One region of the Faecalicatena contorta genome, then DNA from elsewhere that is predicted to be linked to it. Evidence: a T-box and tRNA genes for the amino acid it is inferred to sense, from the RefSeq annotation. Region 1 holds a T-box; the other holds one or more tRNA genes.
What was found. A T-box is a leader RNA that pairs with one kind of tRNA and senses whether it is charged. The one in region 1 lies ahead of leuS (leucine--tRNA ligase), so its partner is inferred to be a tRNA-Leu.
Positions count from the first base shown of each region.

Region 2: it encodes a tRNA-Leu, which carries the amino acid that the T-box ahead of leuS (leucine--tRNA ligase) is inferred to sense. The anticodon was not compared.

Region 1 covers NZ_BQNQ01000001.1:2,892,119-2,897,774, forward strand. The annotation lists gene leuS (leucine--tRNA ligase) at 1-2,244, opposite strand, end outside; T-box leader at 2,294-2,513, opposite strand; gene MWG26_RS12905 (alanine/glycine:cation symporter family protein) at 2,776-4,191, opposite strand; glycine riboswitch at 4,194-4,288, opposite strand; gene MWG26_RS12910 (ZIP family metal transporter) at 4,760-5,542, opposite strand; gene MWG26_RS12915 (flavodoxin) at 5,622-5,656, opposite strand, start outside.
Region 2 covers NZ_BQNQ01000001.1:719,439-725,094, forward strand. The annotation lists gene MWG26_RS03165 (NADH-dependent [FeFe] hydrogenase, group A6) at 1-1,159, shown strand, start outside; gene MWG26_RS03170 (heavy-metal-associated domain-containing protein) at 1,287-1,511, opposite strand; gene MWG26_RS03175 (heavy-metal-associated domain-containing protein) at 1,971-2,192, opposite strand; tRNA gene MWG26_RS03180 (tRNA-Leu) at 2,501-2,584, opposite strand; gene MWG26_RS03185 (beta-ketoacyl-ACP synthase III) at 2,960-3,922, shown strand; gene MWG26_RS03190 (acyl carrier protein) at 4,107-4,331, shown strand; gene fabK (enoyl-[acyl-carrier-protein] reductase FabK) at 4,359-5,297, shown strand; gene fabD (ACP S-malonyltransferase) at 5,290-5,656, shown strand, end outside.

The DNA of each region.
Region 1 (5,656 bases):
CTTCATCTTGGACTCATCGTATGACGGCCATCCTGCTTTGAATACCGTATCCGTATGCCCCAGCTGTTCCCACATCTCCTCCGCAAAATGCGGTGCAAACGGCGCGAGAAGTACTGCAATGTTTTCCAGTGTCTCCTGATCAATTCCGCCCTCTTTCTTAGCGATCTCGATCAACTTGTTATTATGCTCCATAAAGCCGGAGATTACCGTATTCAGGCTGAATGACTCCAGACGGGTCGTGATGTCATAGACCAGCCTGTTGCGCTGCTTGATCATTTCCTTCGTTGCTTTTATATCCTTGCCGCAGCTGTCCATGAGCAGATTCCAGAGGCGCTTCAGGAAACGGTTGACGCCGTCGATTCCGCGGTCATCCCACTCCGCGTCCAGTTCCGGAGGGCCTACGAAGAGCTCATACATTCTCAGAGAATCACATCCATAATCTCTTACCAGGTCATCCGGTGAGACTACATTTCCCTTGGACTTGCTCATCTTAACACCGTTCTTTCCAGTGATCATACCCTGGTTGAATAGTTTCTGGAACGGCTCATCAAAATCAATGGCCCCTATATCGCACAGGAACTTTGTATAGAAGCGGGAATACAGCAAATGCAGTACCGCATGCTCAACGCCGCCGATATACATGTCTACGGGGAGCATCTCATCCGCTTTTTCTCTGGATACCAGTTCGTTCTGATTATGGCTGTCTACATAGCGCAGGAAATACCAGGAGGATCCTGCCCACTGCGGCATCGTATTGGTTTCACGCTTTGCAGGCTTTCCGCAGACCGGACAGGTACAGTTTACCCAGTCTTCGATTCCGGCAAGCGGTGACTCGCCTGTTCCTGTCGGCTCATAGGATTCTACATCCGGCAGGCGAAGCGGAAGCTCTTCTTCCGGAACCGGAACGGCTCCGCAGTCCGGACAGTGGATAATCGGAATTGGCTCTCCCCAGTAACGCTGGCGGGAGAATACCCAGTCGCGCAGCTTGTAGTTTACCGTTGCATGGCCGATTCCCCTTTTTTCAATCATATGCGGCGCCTCTTTTTTAAGCACAGCAGATTCCATGCCGTTCCACTCGCCAGAATTGATCATAGTGCCGGCAGCATCCGTGTAGGCCTCTGTCATGTGTTCAATCTCTACGCCGTCTTTTGCAATAACCTGCACGATCGGAAGATCAAATTTCTTTGCAAACTCAAAGTCACGGTCATCATGCGCCGGTACACACATAATGGCTCCTGTTCCATAATCTGCAAGTACATAGTCAGACAGCCAGATCGGTGTCTTTTCTCCGTTCAGAGGATTGATGGCATAACTCCCTGTAAATACCCCCGTCTTTTCCTTATCCTGCAGACGATCTACATTGGACTTCATAGACGCATCGTAAATATACTTTTCTACCGCCTCTTTTGTCTCCGGTACGGCCAGCGATGCCGCCAGTTCATGCTCCGGAGCCAGCACCATGAAGGTGGCTCCATATAAAGTATCTGGTCTAGTCGTGTAGACCGTGATCTTCTCCTCTCTTCCGTCAACCGGAAAATCCACTTCCGCCCCGTAGGATTTACCGATCCAGTCGGACTGCATCTTCTTCACCTTCTCCGGCCAGTCCAGCTTGTCCAGGTCGTTCAGGAGGCGTTCCGCATAAGCAGTAATTTTCAGCATCCACTGGCGCAGATTTTTCTTGGTCACATCCGTACCGCAGCGCTCGCATTTTCCATTCACAACTTCCTCATTTGCCAGGCCGGTCTTACAGGAGGGACACCAGTTAATCGGGAATTCCTTCTCATATGCAAGACCTTCTTTAAACATCTTTACAAAGATCCACTGGGTCCATTTATAGAACTCCGGATCTGTTGTATTCACTTCCATATCCCAGTCATAGAGCGCAGCGATCTCATCGATCTGGCGTTTGATGTTAGCCACATTCTCAGCTGTGGATTTTGCCGGATGAACGCCCATCTTGATGGCATAGTTTTCCGCCGGAAGGCCGAAGGCATCCCATCCCATCGGATGCACAATATAATGGCCCTGCAGCAGTTTATAGCGGCTCCAGACATCGGAGATCACATAACCTCTCCAATGGCCTACATGAAGACCGTTTCCCGAAGGGTACGGGAACATATCCAGGCAGTAATACTTCTGCTTCTTATTTCCGTCATCGTCTACCTTGGGATTCACCGGGTTCTCCGCCCACTTCTCCCTCCACTTCTTCTCAATTGCTTTGTGATTGTACACAATCTTAGACATTACAATATCCTCCTACATTCAACACTTTATAAAAAGCCTTTTCATCTCATTAAGAGACGAAAAGGCTTTGACTTCCGTGGTACCACTCTCATTCACCCGGCAGCTCCCGGATGCACTCATTTCTTCTGTAACGGGAAGTCCCGCTTTTATCTACTGCTGTTTCAATAAAAGAACTCCGAGGCGAGTTGGGAGTTTACGCTTCTGCCTCACACCTTCCGGCAGCTCTCTGAAAACGATAGGCTCTTAGTACTCCTCATCCCAGTTTCTGCAATATTCTTATTTATTATAGGAAGAATGTTAAAATAAGTCAAGTAGTTTTCTCCCTGATTTCATAATTTGTTGCACCTGCGAATACTTTTCACGCCCGTTCACCATCTAAAACGGAGATGGCGTCTGCCTTTTCCGGTTATAGCGGTCGGCCGCGCCCCCCGCCCATAGGGAAACAAAAACCTGAGGTACCAGTGTCGCGATCGTTGCAGCCGTAATCCATGCCCCGGAAGACGTTTTCAGTGTTGATGTAGGTATTAAAATCTATTTCATCCCCATTTGTTTCAGCCTGGAAAAGTAATCCCTGCTCTCCGCGGCAACTACTCCGCTCAGTGAAATCAGAGCTACGAGGTTCGGAAGCGCCATCAATGCGTTAAAAATATCTGCAATATTCCAGACAGCCTCTACCGTCATATAAGGTCCGATAAAGATCGCAAGGATATACAGCCACCTGTAAGTTTTCACCGCCTTCATATTTCTGTTGGACAAATATTCCAGGCAGCGTTCTCCATAATAGTTCCACCCCAGTATCGTAGTGAAAGCAAAAAACACAAGGCACAGCATCAGGGCAAAGGATGCCACAGCCGGCGGAAACGGCAGTCCCTGCTGGAAAGCAGCTGTCGTAATCTCCACCCCTTCCAGGCCCGTATTCCACGTCCCCGCAATCACAATAGATAATCCGGTCATGGTACAGATTACGATCGTATCAATAAAAGTACCTGTCATAGACACCAAGCCCTGGCGCGCAGGCTCTTTTGTCTGAGCAGCTGCGGCAGCGATCGGGGCGCTTCCCAGACCAGCCTCATTCGAAAAGATCCCCCTTGCAATCCCTTTCTGCATGGCAATCACCATTGTTCCCATCACACCGCCGGCAAGCGCGCTGCCGGAAAATGCGGATTTGACAATCAGTGCAATCGCGCCCGGGATTGCCGGTATATGAGTCAGCAGGATGATCAGCGCCAACAGTACATAGAGAACCGCCATGAACGGCACAACAATCTCCGATACCTTTGCAATACGTTTAATTCCTCCAATCACAACCAGCCCCACACAGAAGGTCAGGATAATTCCCGTAATCACGGTTGCCCATGAGTATGTACCGCCGAACAAATTAACCGTGTTGGCGAGATCCGGATCAAAGAAATTCTTCACGGCAGAGGCGATCCCGTTAACCTGCGTAAATGTACCAATTCCGAACAGGCCGACACCTGCTCCAAAAAAGGCGAAAATCTTTGCAAGCCACCGCCAGTTCTTCCCCATTCCATTTTCTATGTAATAGAAAGGACCGCCCAACACATGTCCTTCTTCATCAATTGTACGGTACTTAATAGAGAGAAGCCCCTCTGCATATTTCGTCGCCATACCAAAAAAAGCAGCAACAATCATCCAGAATAAAGCCCCCGGCCCGCCAGCGGCAATCGCCGTAGCTACACCGACAATATTCCCTGTCCCGATTGTAGCAGAAAGCGCAGTACAAAGCGCTCCAAAACTCGTTACTTCCCCACGTCCATCTTCTTCATTTTTCACCATGAATTTCAGCGCCTTGCCCAGATGCCTGATCTGAAGGCCCTTCAAACGAACTGATAAATAGATTCCTGTCACCAGGATAAGAATGATCAATGGAAGCCCCCACACGGCATCATCGACCCACTTGATAAAACTGTTGATCTGACTAAACATAATATTACTCCTCCATCCTTTTGCCTGAGAGATTTACAGCACACGCTGCGTACACCTTCGGCGCTCTTAAAATAAGAGACTCTCCTGAGTTGTCGTGTCTTAACACGCAATTTAAAGCATATCACCAAATCCTCACCATTTCAAGTACTTTTTGGGGAATCAGCGTGCATCATCTGTCACTCGATCCACCTACTCCGTCTGGCCCCCCATCCGGGATAGGGACGCCTTCAGCTTTGATGTTCCAGCTCTTGAGAACCGGGGTGTCCGGAGGTCTTTTTGCGCAGGCTTATACTGATTCTGGAAACCTTTAATGCCGATTAATTCTAACTGCGAAAAAGCCGCATCTTATGGGGAAAAACTGATCTCCGAATCAGTTTTCCAGAGCGTATTCCCTTAGAAAGCATCGGCTTTCTAAGGGAATACGCTCGGTACCATAAGATGCGGCTTTTTCGCAGTTAGCAATTAACGGCTAAGCGGCCGGTTTCCAGAATCAGCATAAGCCTGCTCAAAAAGACCTCCGGACACTCCGGTTCCAAAGAGCGTCCCCATACCAGCCACCACAATCTCCCTACCCCAAAGCCACATCTAATATCATCATAAGGGTAAATCCGATTGCCACCCCCACTGTGCTGATGTTTGTATGCGGTTCTGCCTGTGCTTCCGGTATCAGTTCTTCTACGACAACATAAATCATCGCTCCCGCCGCGAATGCGAGCAGATACGGGAGAATTGGCACGACAAGACCTGTCAGAAGGATTGTTATGACCGCCGCAATCGGTTCCACTACACCCGACAAAGTGCCGTAAAGGAAGGAACGGCCTTTTGATACTCCTTCACTCCGCAGCGGCATGGATATAATGGCGCCCTCCGGGAAGTTCTGGATTGCGATACCGACTGACAGGGCAAATGCACCGGCAAGCGATATGGTTGTATTCCCGGATACTGCACCGGCAAACGTTACTCCTACGGCCATTCCCTCCGGTATGTTGTGCAGCGTTACCGCAAGAACGAGCATGGTTGACTTTTTCAGGCTGGATTTCACTCCCTCCGGCTCGTCTCCATTGAGATGCATATGCGGCGTCACGGTATCCAGAAGGAGCAAAAATCCCATCCCAAGCAAAAAGCCTGCCGCAGCAGGCAGCCAGGGCCGTGAGCCGTTCTCCTCCGCCATCTCTATGGCCGGGATCAACAGGGACCACACAGAAGCGGCTATCATAACACCCGAGGCAAAGCCTAGCAGCGCCTTCTGTAGTTTTTCATTCATTTCCTTACGCATAAAGAATACCATGGCTGAGCCAAGGGTGGTTCCTGCAAAAGGAATCAGTATTCCAAGCAGCATGTTCTGATTCATGTTCTTTCCCCCATTCATCTTATAGTTTCATACGTATGAAACTATCTTATGCATGGAGTAGACGATTTGTCAATGAAATCTATGTAAGTTCTGCAAGTTCTCTTCCTGCTTTCT
Region 2 (5,656 bases), 2.2 Mb from region 1:
CCTGACACCGGTATGGAAGGCTCTGGCCGATCCAAAGAAGCGGGTGGTGGTTCAGGTGGCTCCCGCCGTGCGTGCGGCTTTGGGGGAAGAATTCGGCCTGCCGTGCGGAACTCCAGTAACTGGTAAAATTGCCGCAGCCCTTCATGATATAGGATTTGACGACGTCTTCGATACCTTATTCTCGGCGGATCTGACGATCCTGGAGGAAGGCACTGAGCTGCTGGGGCGCCTGAATGCCGCACTGACTGGCAAAGAAGCGGTGCTTCCCATGATCACAAGCTGCTCTCCGGGATGGATCAAGCATGTGGAGCATCAGTTCCCGGAGGCACTCGGACATCTCTCTACCTGTAAAAGCCCGCATACCATGATGGGAGCATTAGTGAAGTCTTACTATGCAGAGAAGACGGGCACGCAGCCGGAGGATATGTTCGTTGTTTCGGTTATGCCCTGTACGGCGAAGAAATACGAGATACAGCGCCCGGAGATGGAAGTGGAAGGAAACCGCGACGTAGACGCGGTGCTGACTACACGGGAACTGGCGAGAATGATTAAGAAAGCAGGCATCGATTTCGTAAGACTGCCCGATGCAGAATTTGATGCTCCAATGGGGCTGGGAACCGGTGCGGCTGATATCTTCGGTGTGACCGGAGGCGTAATGGAAGCTGCCCTGCGTACGGTTTATGAAGTAGTAACAGGGGAAGAACTGCCTTTTGAAAAATTGCATGTAACGCCAATTGTAGGTCTGGAGCAGGTGAAGACGGCGGAGATTACCATAGGGAAAACGCTGCCGGAGTACGCACATCTGCAGGGTGTGGCGGTGAAGATTGCCGTGACCAGCGGCCTGGCAGGAGCATCAAGGCTGATGCAGGAGGTTGCGGATGGTACTTCTCCTTATCATTTTATTGAAGTAATGGGGTGTCCCGGCGGCTGTATCAACGGCGGCGGCCAGCCCCGGTGCAGTGAGGAAGGATACCGTGAAAAGAGGTCGCAGGCTCTGTACAGTGAGGATGAACGCAAGGTGCTGCGCAAGTCCCATGAGAATCCGGATCTGATGAAACTGTATGCAGATTTTCTGGGAGAACCGAATGGACATAAAGCACATGATCTTCTTCATACATATTATGTTCCGAGGGGAAAATATAACCAGCTGGCAGAATGAGCCGGTTTCAGCAAGTTAAGTGAGGACACACCCTACGCTATAGGGTGAGAGGGAAATCAATAAAAACAGCGGTGTATCGATCCACCCCGTAAAGGGATATGGAAGGATACACCGCTGCTGCATGTCGTTATTCTCTGTTCGGGCAATTCTTACAGTAAAATGGATCGGCGAGAATCTTTTGGATCTGACGCTCAATCTCTTCTTCTTTGTCATCGTCCATATCAACGGTAATCTTCTTCAATTTGAATGAAGCTACGGCTTTATTCACACCCGTTAAGGTGCTGATATGTGTTTCCGTCACTTGAGAGCAGTGTGTACAGGTTACGTTGTCTAAGGTATATACTTTTCTCATTTCTTTCCCTCCTCTTAGAGATTGGGTGATTTTCGGTTCATACGAAAGAATTGCCTGATTCCATGAACAACAATGAAGCAGCTGCAGATATCTTATGCCGGCGTACACTTTGGGGTCTTTTTTCTCCGTCCTATTTCCACCCTTTTGGCTACAATATACTTATAACCTCATTATATGGAAAAGAAAAAATGCTGTCAATGGGCCTTTAGTAGTAGACTTCTTTAAATAACCTTAAAACAGCGTTGTGCCGCTTAATCCCATAAAATGGGATAGAGCGATACAGCGCTGTTTCAAGAAGATTCCGGAACACCCGGAATCAAGTTTTAGAACAACAACGATTCAAGTGGAGATACTTGATAAACCATGAACAAACTGTGCAACGAATGGCGGACATTGAACGGTAAGCTGTCCGCAGCCATTCTCTATATGACTGTGCGAAATTCCTTTGGCCTGCCCGAATTATCTGTTAGGACAAGTCTTACAGTAAACAGGGTTCTCTATTAAGTTGAGAACCTGGCTTTCAACCTCTGCTTCTTTGTCATCATCCATATTAACAGTTACTTTTTTTAATTTAAAAGAAATCATTGCTGATGTCACGCCAGGAATGGCACTCATTTTAGTTTCCATCACTTGTGCGCAGTGTGAACATGTTACATCTCCTAAGGCATAAATTTTTTTCATCTTTTCCCTCCTCTTAGTATGGGATGAAATAGGGGCATTTGAAAGAGGCGCCTCTGTTATGAACAGCAATGAGACAGCCGCAGCTAAGCTATGCCGATGTATGCTCTGGGCCTTTTTCATGTCCTGTTTTCACCTGTTTTTGGCTACAATAAATCTATAATTTAATTATATTTAAAACAAAAGATATCGTCAATGGGCCTTTAGTAGTAGTGTCATGGAATAGGATGAGGTAACCAAAAGCAAGTCTAGAATAATTCAATAAAAAAAGAGAAGCCTTAATATATTAAGACTTCTCACTTCTCAATCAATGCGGAAGAAGAGACTTGAACTCTCACAGGATAAACTCCCACTAGAACCTGAATCTAGCGCGTCTGCCATTCCGCCACTTCCGCTCGACAAGTGATATTCTATCATAAGATACCGGACTTTGTAAACCCCTATTTTAAAATTCTTTACCTTTTGGCATTTTAGATGAATTTTCTGAATTTGGGGGGATGGTTGTAATCTTTGTTCAATACACGGAGATTCATTGGCCTGCTCCGATACTTGAGGAGGTGTCGTGAAAAGGCAAAGCCTCCTAACAGCGCCCCAAACAGAACTGCCGCTCCCGTTTGAAATTTCTCTCGGAGGGCGGCTCTCCCTACATCCCATAAATTTTCCTCTTGACAAATAAGTTATTTGTTATTATACTTTGATAATCAAAGTATTTTAAGATAAAAGTATTTGAGATAAAAATAAAACAACGAATTCAAACATGGAGATAGAATATGATAGGAAAGATATGTGGAACAGGTTCTTATGTGCCGGAGCATTTTCTGGATAACAATGATTTAGCCAGGCTGGTAGATACCAGTGATGAATGGATACGGGAGAGAACCGGTGTCGTGAGGCGGCATATTATTGAGGATGACACGACTGTTTCCATGGCTGTGAAGGCGTCCCGGGCAGCGCTGGAAAACAGCGGCGTGGCTCCAAAGGAACTGGATCTGATCCTGGTATCGACGTTCACTTCAGAGGTTCTGCTTCCCTGTACGGCGTGCGAGGTGCAGCGGGAACTGGGTGCTGTCAATGCGACTGGATTTGATTTAAATGCGGCATGTACGGGATTTCTTTTTGCGTATAATACAGCCCAGGCCTATATTGCTTCCGGAATGTACCGGACGATCCTGGTGATTGGGGCGGAAAGTTTATCGAATACGGTGAACTGGAAAGACAGAGGCACCTGCATTTTGTTTGGGGATGGGGCTGGGGCGGCCGTGCTCAGAGCGGAAGAAGACACTCTTTATCAGCCGGTTACCCATTCTGACGGGGGGAGAGGAAATGCGCTTACGTGTATGAGCAGGCACCGCAAGGATTGGTTACCTGATGAACAGGACACCGACTCTTATATGAAAATGGACGGCCAGGCCGTGTTTAAATTCGCGGTTAAGAAGGTGCCGGAGGCAGTTCTGGAGGTTTTGTCCAAGGCGGGGCGCACTGCGGATGAGGTAGATTATTTTGTTCTTCACCAGGCAAACCAGAGGATCGTAGAGGCTGTGGCGAAAAGATTGCAACAGGATATCAGTAAATTTCCCATGAATATGCAGGAATATGGAAATACATCTTCAGCCAGCATTCCCATTTTATTAGATGAGTTGAACCGGAAGGGAACGCTCAAAAAGGGGGATAGGCTGGTACTGTCTGGGTTCGGGGCAGGGCTTTCCTGGGGAGCTGCTTTTCTGGAATGGTAGAGGCAGTGTATCAGGTATTTCTCTGTAAAGCAGGAATCGGAAACAGGGAATTGAAACAGGTAATCTCCGGCTGGCTATAAGGCTGAATATCAATGAGTCAGTTCATTATTTTACGATGTACCAGACCGGATTACATAAATAAATAATAAATATAAAGAAAAGAGCATGAAAGGAATTTAAAACTATGTTAGAAAAAGTAAAAGAAATCGTATCAGATTCATTGGGAGCAGATATCAACACAATTACAGAAGCTACTTCATTCAAGGATGACCTTGGAGCAGACTCTCTGGATCTGTTTGAAGTTGTGATGGCATTTGAGGAAGAATTTGATGTGGAGATTCCGTCTGAGGATCTGGAGCAGATCGCTACGGTCGGGGACGTTGTAAAATATTTAGAAGCGCACAAATAATAAGTACTCGAAAGAAAGGTTGTTAGTATGAAGACGAAAGTAACCGAAATATTAGGAATTGAATATCCGATTATCCAGGGTGGAATGGCATGGGTTGCTGAACATCATCTTGCAGCCGCCGTATCAGAAGCTGGCGGGCTTGGGCTGATTGGAGCGGCGAGTGCGCCGGCAGACTGGGTACGGGAACAAGTCAGGGAAGCTAAAAAGCTGACCACTAAACCATTTGGCGTTAATATTATGCTGATGAGTCCTTACGCGGACGAAGTGGCAGAAGTGATTGTGGAGGAGGGCGTTAAAGTCGTTACAACAGGTGCTGGTTCTCCTGAAAAGTATATGAAGATGTGGAAAGAGGCGGGGGTTAAGGTGATTCCGGTCGTTGCCTCTGTTGCACTTGCTAAACGAATGGAACGCTGCGGGGCGGATGCTCTGGTAGCGGAAGGTACGGAAGCCGGCGGGCACATTGGTGAGAATACCACCATGGTTTTAGTTCCGCAGGTTGTGGATGCGGTGAGTATCCCGGTGATTGCCGCAGGCGGTATTGCGGACGGCAGGGGAATTGCGGCGGCGTTTATGCTGGGTGCCCAGGCCGTGCAGATGGGAACTCATTTTGTGGTTACGAAAGAATCTGTTGTTCATGAAAATTATAAAAAATGCATTATTAAGGCAAGGGATATCGATTCCCGGGTTACAGGCCGTTCAACCGGGCATCCGGTGCGGGCCCTGCGAAACCAGATGACGAAGACCTACCTACAGAAAGAACAGGAGGGCGCCTCTTTTGAGGAGCTGGAGCTGCTGACATTGGGCGGACTGCGCAAAGCGGTTGTAGAAGGCGATGTGGTAAACGGCAGTGTAATGTCCGGCCAGATTGCGGGCATGGTGAAGGAAGAATTGTCCTGTACGGAGCTGATTCAAAAGCTGGTGAGAGAGACAGACGACCTGATTGGAGGAAAAGGGTTTTATGAGTAAGACGGCATTTATATTTCCCGGCCAGGGCGCACAGAAGGCAGGTATGGGAAAAGATTTTTATGAACAAAGTGAAACGGCGAGGATGCTGATCGATCGGGCATCGGAATTGCTGGATATAGATATGAAAGCGCTGTGCTTTGAGGAAAATGACCTGCTGGATCAGACCGAATATACCCAGGCGGCGCTGGTTACGGTCTGCCTGGCTATGGAAAAAGTACTGGAAGAGCGGGGGATTAAGCCCGATGTGACGGCGGGACTAAGCCTGGGTGAATACTGTGCAGTCACAGCAGCCGGCGGAATGTCGGCAGAGGATGCGATTGCCGCGGTCCGCAAGCGGGGAATCCTGATGCAGAACGCGG